DNA from 3 places in the Lysinibacillus sp. NPDC096212 genome. Region 1 is predicted to be linked to each of the others. Evidence: riboswitches for the same ligand, from Rfam matches in the RefSeq annotation. Region 1 holds a riboswitch; each other region holds the start of a gene.
What was found. Region 1 has a riboswitch for cobalamin ahead of nikA (nickel ABC transporter substrate-binding protein). Riboswitches for the same ligand answer to the same signal wherever they lie in the genome.
Positions count from the first base shown of each region.

Region 2: it holds a riboswitch for cobalamin, as region 1 does, so the genes downstream of both, ACIQ7T_RS22875 (hypothetical protein) here and nikA (nickel ABC transporter substrate-binding protein) in region 1, are expected to answer to the same signal.
Region 3: it holds a riboswitch for cobalamin, as region 1 does, so the genes downstream of both, ACIQ7T_RS12475 (ABC transporter substrate-binding protein) here and nikA (nickel ABC transporter substrate-binding protein) in region 1, are expected to answer to the same signal.

Region 1 covers NZ_JBIWFQ010000034.1:14,544-18,838, reverse strand. The annotation lists gene nikB (nickel ABC transporter permease) at 1-812, opposite strand, end outside; gene nikA (nickel ABC transporter substrate-binding protein) at 884-2,497, opposite strand; cobalamin riboswitch at 2,648-2,841, opposite strand; gene ACIQ7T_RS24105 (hypothetical protein) at 3,007-3,306, opposite strand; gene ACIQ7T_RS24100 (alpha/beta fold hydrolase) at 3,691-4,295, opposite strand, start outside.
Region 2 covers NZ_JBIWFQ010000030.1:42,322-46,616, forward strand. The annotation lists gene ACIQ7T_RS22870 (YjcZ family sporulation protein) at 1-48, shown strand, start outside; gene ACIQ7T_RS22875 (hypothetical protein) at 675-1,553, opposite strand; cobalamin riboswitch at 1,630-1,844, opposite strand; gene ACIQ7T_RS22880 (amidase family protein) at 1,939-3,411, opposite strand; gene ACIQ7T_RS22885 (hypothetical protein) at 3,615-4,292, shown strand.
Region 3 covers NZ_JBIWFQ010000011.1:17,748-22,042, reverse strand. The annotation lists partial or broken gene ACIQ7T_RS12485 (class I adenylate-forming enzyme family protein) at 1-482, shown strand, start outside; gene ACIQ7T_RS12480 (acyl-CoA dehydrogenase family protein) at 484-2,151, shown strand; cobalamin riboswitch at 2,378-2,560, shown strand; gene ACIQ7T_RS12475 (ABC transporter substrate-binding protein) at 2,847-3,812, shown strand; gene ACIQ7T_RS12470 (FecCD family ABC transporter permease) at 3,809-4,295, shown strand, end outside.

The sequences.
Region 1 (4,295 bases):
TCTATTAAATACCTCCCAAGTCCTGGCCAACTAAAAACCTGCTCTACAATTACTGCACCACCTAGTAAATTACCAAGCGTCATACCTAACACAGTAGATAGCGGGATAATAGCATTTCTCAAAACATGGCGTACGAGGATCACAGAGTTTTTTAATCCTCTTAGCTGTGCATATTGAACATAATGCTGTTGTAATTCCTCAATGATGGTTGTACGGATAAACTGAACGAACAGTCCAATTGTTGGTAAAGCTAATGCGAATGCAGGTAAAACCAGATGTGCTAGTGTGCCTTTTCCATTTGTCGGGAAGATCCCTAATTTCAAGCTAAATATATATAATAGTAAAAAACCTAACCAAAATGTTGGAATCGATACACTCATGATAGTCAATAGTCTAATGATTTTATCGATGATGGAATGCTTATATAATGCACTTATGATCCCTAATGGTATACTTAATCCTAAAATTAACACAAATGCAGCAACTGCTAATTCAATGGTAGCGGGTAATTTCGCGAAAAGTTCATGTGCTACTGGTAATTTACTAACAAAAGATGTACCAAAATCTAAATGCAAAACGCCTTTTATCCACAGTAAATATTGAATAAGAAAAGGTTTGTCTGTTCCAAGTTCTTCACGTAATGCTTGAATGGCTTCTGCTGTTGGTGCAACTCTTGCCAATCTAAGAATGACCTCAGCAGGTTCTACTGGAACGAAACGAATAAATACAAAAGTCAGGATGGATACGCCCAATAGTACAAACGGTAAAGTCAAAATTCTTTTTAAACAAAACATCCATGTCGATTCATACATGCTGTCACTTCCTAATCAATCCTATGATAAAGAGAGAGCTGTCTTTGATCGACATACTCTCTCTTTTACAGTTATTTTTCTTTATCCATTTGTGCAAATGGAATATCATATTCAGATGCACGTGGAGCAAAATCCTTCATATATTGCTGATAAATCACGCTATTTGTTTCGTAAGATATAGGATAGAATAGTGCTTGGTCATGGAACATTGTTAAAATATCCGTATAAAGTTGCACTCGCTCTTTTTCATCTGTACCTACTAATAATTGATGAATGTTATTATCGATTTCTTTGGCATTTGGTAAGCCTAATTTTGCTTCATAGACACCATTAGCGTTTGGTGTAGCTGATTCATTAGCAAAGCTATGTGGATCTGTTGGTGGTCCATTTGTACGCCAGAAATTAATATCAACTTGATCATCCATTAATTTTTGCAGACCTACCATCACATCTGCGCCTTCTAAATTCAATTGTACACCTATTTTTGCTAGTTCACCTTGCATTAGTTCTGCCATAGGTTTTTGAATCGCATCTGTCGCAATGTAGATTAAATCTAATGTTAGTGGCTGTCCGTTTTTAGAGCGAATTTTTTCACCCTTCTGTAGCGTCCATCCCGCTTCATCTAGCAATTGTTGCGCTTTTTTCGGATTATATAAAATTGGCGCTAAATCAATATTGGCATAAGGCACAGCATCCCAAAATAGTGTATTGGCCACTTTTTCAGTACCATGTGTAATACTGTCAACCATCTGTTCCTTATTGATTGCATATTGAATCGCTTGACGTACCTTTAATTCTGCTAACGGTCCTGATTGTGTATTAAACAGTAGTGCTCGCGTAGATAAAGGTTCAGACGTAGCAGTTTTATATTTCCCGCTATCTTTTAAAAACGTATAGTTATCTAAACTAATGATGCCACGACCATATATTAAATCTAATTCTTCATTTTCAAAGGCCAACGAAATAGATTCTGAATCAGGGATAATTTTTACTTTTATTTGTTCTACAAGAGGTTTTTCTCCCCAGTAGTTTTCGTTGCGACTAAATAAAGCATATTCATCCTTTTTGTAATCTGTTAATACCCATGGGCCTGTCCCAATTGGTGCTTTGATTGAATCTTTTGTCGCATCACCATTAGGGAATCCATTATCACCTAAAAAACGGAAAGGTCTTACGAAGGCAAGTTCGTTTAAGACAGGGTAATAGGGTTCATCCAATTGCAAACGAATTGTAAAGTCATCCACTTTCACAACCTCTTTAATATGATTAACCATGCCCATCCAAGAATGCATATCACGATTTGCTAAAACTGCATGAAAGTTACGAATCACATTGTCTGCATTAAAAGCCGTTCCGTCAGAATACTTGACATCTTTTCTTAAATGGAAAACATAAGAAGTTTTGTCCTTTGAGATGTCCCAACTTTCTGCTAGTTTCGGCGTAATTGTTCCGTCATCGTTATATTCAACCAATGATTCATAGACCATCGCTTGTGCTGTCATTTGATTTGGTAAATATGTATGGGGATTTAATGGACCTACATCTAATGGCCATCCAATCGTTATCATTTTTTCGTCAGTCTGTTGTTTCGTTGCTGTCTCTTCCTTTTCAGTGCTTGTACAGCCAGTAAGTAAACTGAACATCATAACAAGCATGAAAGGAAGTAAGTACTTTGTCAATCTCATTTTCTGTCTCCTATCTTTGTTTGTGGTGCACTAAATGAAGAATCTACAGAGTGAAAAAAGGCATAAAAAAAACCTTATTCCAAAAGAATAAGGACAGAATAACTTACTGTGAGTAAGCCCCCATCCATCTCCCTATCTTTCGTAGATCATCAATGAATCTCCTTACAAGCAGGCATTCTGGCTCATGAATCATGATTTTGCTTCACCTTCCCAAGTATTCACTCAGTGGTAATCTAAACAAAACTCCTCATTTACAGCTGCGGGACAGCATGGGATTTACACCCATTTTCCTTTTAATTGAATGAAAGCTTTTCTTCATTCAAACTTGTAATGATTGCTATGAAATTAGTATTAAACATAACATGCTCAAATGTTCTCGTCAATTTTATTTTCTGAATATAATAAAAACCTTATAGTAATGACTAACATAATAAGACCAGGAATCTTAGTCCTGGTCTTGTACAACATCGGTTGTGTAAATAAGAAAGTCTTATGGAACAGAAGATAAATCAAAGATGTTGTACACAGGACATGGCAACACCATCTGTGGAGAGCTTTGTAACGCTTCTCTTAAGTACATAAGAACCCCACTGCTTATCTGTGGGAGTAGTCAGAAAGATGTTGCGGATAAAGCCAGGCATCTTTTTTAATGATTCAATGCTCTTGGCTGACTTAAGACAGCTCAAATGATACGCCTGTTCATCAATACTTGCGTTGAAAAGGGGATGAGTAATATCTAGGATTGGCAATTGAATATCATGCTCGAAAACCGCATAAAGAATACGCTTATTTTGATTTACATTCTCCACTTTATCACCACTCTTTTTAACAATTTTTATTGGTGTTCAAGCAACAAATAGATAACCTTTATTTCGGAAATATTTTATCTTTTCCCCAATCTTCTTATAATTAAAGCATTCGTTAGTTGAAGTGCAATAACTTCACCATCTTTTTACAAAGAACGTATCCGATTATTGCTCTAACAAATAAAATATCGGTAGTAAAATCAATCCTAGTAGAAAAAGCACTGGAATCGCGGAAACAATTAAAGAAAAAATTCTCAACTTGCCCTTTTGGCTAAAAAATGCAGCTAGAAATGAGGCTACTATTAAAGAAATGACCACAACGTCCCCAATTTCCGAGGTTCCGTTCACTTCAATTGGTGTAATATTTTTTTGCAATCGCCACGTAGCTCAACATTTAGATACCCAGTTATGAATTTCATTAGCTACTTTTTTAGGGTTATCCCAATGAACCATATGATCAGTTTCTTCCATTGAAACAATGGTGACATTTTCTATATGCTGTTTTAATTTGTTGATTCCAGTTCTTCTAGCGTTTATTAACTCTTTGGGAAGAGTTGCGTGGATAAGAATCAATGGTGATTTTATGTATGGATAAGCTGTTGTAAAACTTTCTCTAAAAAATGCTTTAATAATAGATAATACAGTAAACTTTGAAGTAATAAGTTCATATTTTTCTCTTTTATTAAAAAGTGTTTGAACCATTTGTTCAATTTTTTCATTCCATCGGTCAGTATATTGTTGGTACTCCCCGATTACATCAGCCCAAGTGTCAAAAACCGAGGAATGCTCCATATAATTATTCCACCCATCATATACTTTAGAAAAGGTCATATCTTCTTGGAAATCTGGAAACGTATAGCCACCATCAAGTAAGATAACCCCTTTAATTTTTTTAGGGTACATTTTAGCATAGTGTAAAGCTATATCAGCTCCCCAAGAATGGCCCAAAATATAAAAGGGTTCTTTTAAGACTCGTTCGAATACATCGTTAT
Region 2 (4,295 bases), on a different contig from region 1:
ATTCTTCTAATTATTGTCGGCGCTACTTTCATGAATAGAGGTTATTAATACCCTATATCTCCTAAAATTCTCATAACTATTGTAAGGTAATACTAATTTAACCTTACACCTCCAAATCTTTACTAAGGGTCACTATCCTCCGGGTGATCCTTTTAAATTCTCCTCTTTCAATTTCATACTCAACCGCCTAAGGCATAATAAAAAGCCACACCTTGTTAGATGTGACCTTTATGTATTTATAATTATATGCGAATATATACCTTACCATCTAAATCTACAGTCACTGATGTAATATTTAACGATTTTCCGTCTACAAATATATTCCTTGTTTGAATGATTTATTGAATTGTTTCATACGGTAATTAATATTCTTTACTATTATAGACTAATATAAGTTCCATCTAGTCACCTCCCATATACCAATAATTGTAATACATTACACTTAACTAATCAGTAATAGGATTTTGCTATACATACCACTTATTCGCCTTCATTCCCTGTACGGATAATGCTCCTGCAATAACTAGATTATCGTGATTTTTTTCTGTATTTCCTCGCTTATTACCTAACTTTCCATGTGTCTCTTCAAACATTTGCATCTGCTGTAAAGTCTGAATAACATAATATATTCCAGTTCTTATTAGTTTTTAACTCGGATTGTAGATACTCTTTTATTATTTCGTTATCCTCTTTCTCATTTTCACAGGTGTTAGGTGCTCCCACTCTTTATATAGTTGCTTTTTCGAAAGTATCTTCCAAGGATTAAACATCGTTTGTCCATGCTTATTAAAATATAGTTCTTCACCAATATGATAAGCTGCATGTTGAATAATACCATTTTCATCCTTCCAAATCACAATGTCGCCTTGTTGTATCCCTTCACCTAGGACCTCTTCATAGTTATACTGACTTAATTTTTCAAGAAATGTTTTTTGATATATCCATTCATAAATAAACCACTTTTGTTTCCCTTTTGAAATTGCAAACAAAACCGCTGCTAAACAATTTGCACCTTGACGATGCCCAAAAGTATTAGCAAATTGCTGTAGAAAACTAGGTAATGATTTTGGAGGTTCCTCACATTCTCCCTTATCCCACCATTCATAAACCATTGTTGTAAGTAACTGTTCTTTAAATGATTCGTCAAGACCTTCCCACATTGAACGCTGTATGATAACGTGCCCATTCTGTACATAACTCGAAGGTACTTTTTCTATCTCCTTTATAAATTTAACGGGGAGTACAAGCCCTCTTTCACATTGCACTTGAAAACTTAAAATCAATTGTTGGTCCTCTTTCGATTTGCTCTCAATCCATTCTTTTTCAGCAATAATTACATATTGTGCGTTCTTTATATTCCAGTATTCATAACTATTAACATAATTTAAATGCTGATATGTGCTGTGAGTATAAAACTCATCTATGGGCATTAACAATACATCTGTAAAGTCAATTTCATTAAGATGTTCTTCTGATAGAAAAAATAAATCTCTTTCAGGGACATAACTTTTCATCCATGACAGTAAGACTTTTTTTGTCGGTTTAATTATCATTATGTATTTCCCCCAACTTGAATTTTTTGCTTATTGTTTGAATAACTCTACTTGAACTTCTTCTATAACATGCCAAGGCCATTCAGAATCACTGGCTTTTGGGTCACTCACTTTCAACGCAAAAAAAGAACGACCAACAAACGAATTGAAACGTTGTTGATCGAGTTTATTAAAAGAATGAAACGTTTTTTATACTTTATGAATTTACAGGTGCGGGACAGTGTCGGATTTGCACCGACTTCCCTTTTCAGTAAATTGCACGCAATTTACACCTATTACTCTACGCTATTCAGTTGTCAATAAACTGGAAAATACTAGATTTCTTTCCGTTAATAGTAAAGTACAGTATTTTTAAAGTCAATTGAGGCAATTAGATATTTTAAAACTACTCACTCAACTTCGGTGCTTTTCGTAGTTTAGTTGCTTGTTCGAATGAAAATGCAAGTTTTATTAGAACATCTTCACTAAATGCAGTTCCTGCGAATGTTATGCCAAACGGTCTCCCAGTTTTCATATACCCTGCTGGGACGGCAATAGACGGATAACCAGCTTTTGCACTAATTGTCGAACCTATATATGATGGAAAGATAATCGCATCCAATTCATATTTTTTTAATGTATAATCGATTCCTTGTTCTTGAGAAAAATACAAATCCTCTAGTTTTGCATTTAAATAGTCAGAGTCTCTTAATGTGTTCGATAGTTTCTCTCTCAATTCCAATTTATCCTGACCATATTTTAACGACTTTCCTTTTGAACGTTTATTAAATTGAATTAACTCAGAGATAGAATGCACAGGCATGTGGGAAGGTAGATTTACAAGGAAATTATTTAAACTATGCTTTAATTCGTATTGTGGTACTCCCCATTTCCAGTCTCTATGAAAAGAAGGGATTTCGATGCCTTCAATAATATCGGCTCCTTGATCTCTTAAAACCTGAATTGCATTATTAAAAAGTGTTTCATCATATTCCTCTGAGTCATAATAAGCTTTTGAGGCATTATTATAAACACCAATTCTAGCGCCATTTAATCCTGTGGCCTCTAAAAAAGGGGTGTAATCCTTATATAACCTTCTTTCACTTTTATATGTAGCGACGTCGTCTTGATCTACTCCTGTTAACACGCCCAATAAAATAGCTGCATCTGTTACTGTTCTAGCCATTGGCCCTGCTGTGTCTTGAGAGTATGTAAACGGAATAATGCCCTGTCGACTAATGAGCCCAACAGTCGGTTTTATGCCAACTACTGAATTTGTAATAGCTGGACTTAAAATCGAGGCGTCTGTCTCAGTTCCAATTGATAAAACTGAAAAGTTCGATGCAACTGCTACCGCTGACCCTGAGCTAGATCCTCCCACATAAAGTTCTGGATCGCCATAAGGATTTAGTGTTTGGCCACCTCGAGAACTATAACCCGCCCACATCGTACTCGACATAGCGTTTGCTAATTCAGTCATATTTGCTTTCCCTAAAATAACAGCCCCTGCTTCACGAAGCTTTTTTACTAGAAATGCATCCTGCTTAGCTAAATAATTTTCCAATGCTATTACGCCTGCACTAGTGTGCATAAAATCTTTCGTTTCGATATTATCTTTTAAAACTACCGGAATTCCGTGTAAAGGCCCTCTAGCCCCTTTTGTTAGTCTTTCCTCATCTAATGCTTCAGCAATAAATATCGCTTCAGGATTAATTTCAAGCATAGAATTAATTTTCTGTCCGCCTTGATCATACTTAGCAATTCTGTGCAAATAATACATAGTTAATTCTTTTGATGTTATATCACCTTGTACCATAGCTGTTTGAATATCGATTACTGACAATTCTTCTTTAAGAAAACTATTAAAATTTATACCCATTTTCAAATCCCCCCCTCTTTCAATATTATACCAAAAAGGGAAACTTGTGCTTAAATTGTTTTTTTAACTATTGAAATTTCAAAGTTCATTCCCTCAGGCTCGTTACTTCATATATTTTCTGCCCCAGTATTTGTAAATGTGTTATAGTTTAAATAAATAACTAATTATTCTGTTATTTAATTCGTTTTTGTGAGGTGAAGATATTGAAAAAATATATATTTGCAGGAGCTTTACTGGGAATTTTCTTTTTAACAGGGTGTGTAAATGAAAAAACAGAAAATGTAAAATCATCCAAACCATCGACCGATGAACAAACAGTAGAAAAAGAAAAAATCGTAGCTCCAACTCCTTTAAATTTAACGCAGGAACAAAAAGAAAAGTATTACAAGGAATATATTTCTCTTGTAGAGAAAGTGAACGAAGAATATCATGAAAACTTTGAAATAGAACCTATATCAAATTTTACTGATGAATACTGGGTTGAGGGTAGTGATTTTAAAAAGATGTTAAAAGAAAGAGTAGATGCTTCATTTATCGTGTTAAAAAATAATGATGCGTATGCTCCAACTTCAGTACCGAAAACAGTGGAAATACATACAGGTTCAAAGGTTGCTATTATTAGTTTTGAAGGCTCTTTTGATACACAGTTAAATTCAAATACAACTGAAAGTAGGCAGTTGTTTTCAGCTATGAACTCTCTATCTTCGAAAATTGAAAATGGTAGTGGTAACTGGATCCAAAAAGGATACAAATATACAATTGATGCTGATGGTCGCTCTTATATCATTACTGTGGGTGGAAAATACTCTGAAAGCGGTGTTTCTTCTTCTCATTTAATTGATGTAGAATTTTATTGCAATAAGAATGGTGGTATTTTATGACCG
Region 3 (4,295 bases), on a different contig from region 1:
ATGGAGAAGATGTCAGTGTTGGTGAAGTAGGAGAAATTGTGATATTCGGTGAGGGTAATATGCTGGGCTATTACAAGGATGATATGGCAACAAAGGCTGCATTTATAGATGGCTGGCTGAAAACAGGTGACTTAGCTCGCTTAGATGAGGACGGCTATATTTAGATTGTCGATCGTAAAAAGGATGTCATTTTGTCAGGCGGTGTGAATATTTATCCGAAAGAAATTGAAGATAGTATGTTGAGCTATGGGGGGATTTTTGAAGTGGCAGTAATAGGTGTACCGCATCCGGAGTGGGGAGAAACGGTGAAGGCCGTTTATGCCGCTAAAACGGAAATTGACGAGGATGAACTGAAAGCTTATTTGGAGGAGCATCTTGCTAAATATAAAATTCCACGCATCTTTGAACGTGTGGAAGCGTTACCACGAAATGCATCAGGCAAAATACTAAAACAATCCTTGAAGGGACAAGAGGTGAGATAGTATGAAAGTTTTACAGCAGGAAGATATGAAAACAACAAACTTTTTTAACGATAATGATACACTTCATAAAGTTTTAGAAATGATGCTAGATAAAGAGTTTGTGGAATATGCCACACGTGAGCTAACAGATTTTGGTGAGCTTTGTGCTGGAGATATTGATGTGAGAGCCAAACATACAGATAGAGAGGGTGAACCTCGATTACAAAGGTATAATGCCTATGGTGAAGAAGTGTCAGAGATTTGGGTCAATGATGGCTATAAAAGAACAATTGAAGAGACGTACAATACCGGCATTGTTGGTTATGTGCATAAGGATATTCCGCAATTAGGTAGGAAGGGCAATTATGTGTATAGCTTTGCTCAGGGCTATTTACTATCACATGCTGAGCCAGGCTTTTACTGTCCTGTTACTTTAACAATGGCTACTGCTTATTTACTTGATCATTATGCGAGTGATGAAGTGAAGGAGCGCTTTTTACCACATGTTTGTGCAACAGGAGATACAGAGCTATATGAAGGGGCTACATTTTTAACGGAGCGTCAAGGTGGCTCTGATGTTGGGGCGAATGTTGTGGAGGCAAGAAAGGACGGCAAGCAGTATCGTTTATATGGGGAAAAATATTTTGCATCTAATGTAGGAATGTGTGGAGTAACCATGGTATTGGCACGTATGGAAGGGGCTCAGGTAGGCTCAAAGGGCTTAACATTGTTTGCCGTTCCATGGCGAAACGAGGATGGCACAGTTAATAACCTACGCATTAGGCGTTTAAAGGATAAACTTGGCGTTAGAGCAGTGCCTTCTGGTGAGGTGGAATTTGATGGTGCGCTAGCATATGTTGTTGGTGATCCGAATAAAGGAATTTATTATATGCTGGAGGCACTTAATTTATCAAGAATTTGCAATGCGGTTGCTTCTATCGGCATTATGCGCCGCGGATATTTAGAGGCGAAGCATTATGTGACAAATCGTCATGCCTTTGGTAAACCTTTAACGCAATATCCTATGATTCAGGATACACTAGGGAAATTCGCTGCCAAGCTTCATGTAGAAGTTGCCACGGTTTTTGATCTTATTCAGCTTTACGATAAAGTAACTAGTGGGCAGGGGAATAAAGAAGACATTATTTTAAACCGCTTGTATATTGCTATCATGAAAAAAGAAACGGCAGAGCAAGCTGTACATTATGCTAGTGAAGCCATTGAATTACATGGCGGAAACGGCTATATTGAAGATTTTGTTACACCTCGGTTATTAAGAGATGCACAGGTACTTACTGTGTGGGAAGGGACTGCGAATATTTTAGCTTTAGAGCTCATTCGTTTAGTTGATAAGTTTCATGCGCACGAAATGTTTGTTCGTGTCATGGAAGAACGTCTAGAAAAACTAGTTGCCAGTCCATTAGTTGAAATTGTCATGGATCAATTAGCAAAACTAGAATCAACTTTGCAAACATTTAGCCGTTTAGATGATGCAACAAAAACGTTTGAAGCAAAAAAGGTCGCAGAGAAAATGGCGCATTTATATGAAAGTGTGGTAGCAGTCGAGTGGGCACAAAGATTCGGCGGCAAATATGAGAAGCTAGCAGATATTTATTTGGAGGATACATGGGCATTACGAGAAATGGGTGCACCAATGAAAACGGTACAGTATTTTTCAGATATAGTATAACTTGTTTCAGCGGGTGTCCAAACACCAGATGAAATAGAGGAACTCAATCTAAGAACGCCACGTCCTGTGGCAATGACTGAGTGTTGCTGTCGCTACGCTTTCGCACAAAAACATCTTTTTGACCAAAAGCCTCCGGCGGAAGTCACAGAGTATGCCGGACATAATTGATTTGTTTTGAAGTCGTCTCGAATGGAGGCGACTTCTTTCATTTTCATGTATAATACAATCAACTGAATATTATAAAGGTTCTTTACTTAAGTAAAGTGAAAAGGGAAATCGGTGTAATTCCGATGCGGTCCCGCCACTGTATGTGTGAGTTTTTTCAATCTGCGCCACTGAAAATTTCGGGAAGGCTTGAAAAAGCGTATGGAGCACGAGCCAGGAGACCTGCCTTTATAGAAAACACGTTGTAGCCTACGAGGATAGGATGGTGGATTTTGTATATGTATTTTTGTGCAAATTTGACCCCCTCATTATTTTATGATGAGGGGTATTTGTTTTGGAAGATGAATGTCGATAAATTTGAAAACATGGGCGATAAATTCACAATGTTAGGCGATAAGCTCAAAATGTTGGCTGGAAGTTCGCAATGTTGACGATAACCCCACAATGTTAGGCGATCAAAAACTAAAATGTATCGATCAATCAGAAAAACAATAAAAACTATAAGCACAAATAGACTAAGGAGGATTCACATGAAGAAAATTTGGAAAATAGGGTTATCAGCATTTTTAGCTATGGGCTTACTTGCTGCATGTAATACTAAAGAGGCGACAAATGAAAAGCCGTCATCTTCTGAGCAACAAGAGACTGCGAAAGTAGATCAAGCTACATTCCCAATGACGATAAAGGATGCTACTGGCAAGGATATTACGCTAGAGGCACCTCCTGAAAAAATTGTCTCACTCATTCCGAGTAACACAGAAATATTATTTAGCCTTGGCTTAAATAATGAAATAGTTGGCGTGACCGATAATGACGATTATCCACCAGAGGTTACTAAAAAAGAAAAGGTTGGCGGTATGGATTATAATATTGAAAAAATTATTGCTTTATCGCCAGATATCGTTTTTACGCATGCGTCAGGTATGAGTTATTCAAAAGGAGCCATTGAACAGCTTGAGGCGGTAGGTGTGAAAGTATTTGTTGTAGCGGATGCAAAAAACTTTAATGAAACTTACACAACGATTGAACAGCTTGGTCGTGCAACAGGAAAACTAGAAGAAGCTAAAAAAATTGTTGCAAATATGAAGGCAAAAGTTAAAGAAGTTGAAACAAAACTTGACGGTGTTGAGCCAAAGAAAGTCTTTGTAGAATCGTCTGATGAGCCACAGATTTATACAGCTGGTAAAGGTACATTTATGAATGAAATGCTAGAAATGATTCATGCTGAAAATGTGGCAGCAGATGTAAATGACTGGTATCAAATCGATGCTGAAAAAATTATCGCGAAAAATCCAGATGTCATTGTTGTGGCATATAATTATGTACCTGAAATTTTAACGAAAATTCCACAACGTGCAGGCTTTGAGACAATCTCTGCCGTAAAAAATAAAGCCATAGTACAAGTAGATGAAAATATGATAAGTCGTCAAGGTCCTCGATTAGCAGATGGTCTTGAGGAACTAGCAAAAGCTGTCTACCCTGAGGCGTTTAAATGAGTAAAACAATTGTAGCCTATGTAACAGCAATTACGCTTCTAACCATTAGCATCTGGTGTGGTGTGGCGATAGGCTCAGTTCATATTCCACTAGAAGTGTTGTGGAATAAGGCGGCTGATGAAACAGCCGCCAATATTTTATGGAAAATTCGATTACCCCGAGTCCTGCTGGCAGGGCTTGTAGGGGCGTCACTTGCAATTGCAGGGGCAGCTTTTCAGGGCTTATTAAAAAATCCTTTGGCTGATCCTTATACATTAGGTGTTTCCTCTGGTGCATCAGTTGGCGCAGTTATGACAATTTTTTTTAGTATATCAATACCTGTAGTAGGCCATTTTACATTGCCGACCTTTAGTATGATAGGTGCCATATTAACGATGGTAGCTGTTATGGGCTTTGCTAGAATAGTAGACCGCTCGCTAAAAATGGAAACTCTTATTTTAACAGGGGTTATATTTAGTTCATTTTTAGGTTCTTTGATTTCAT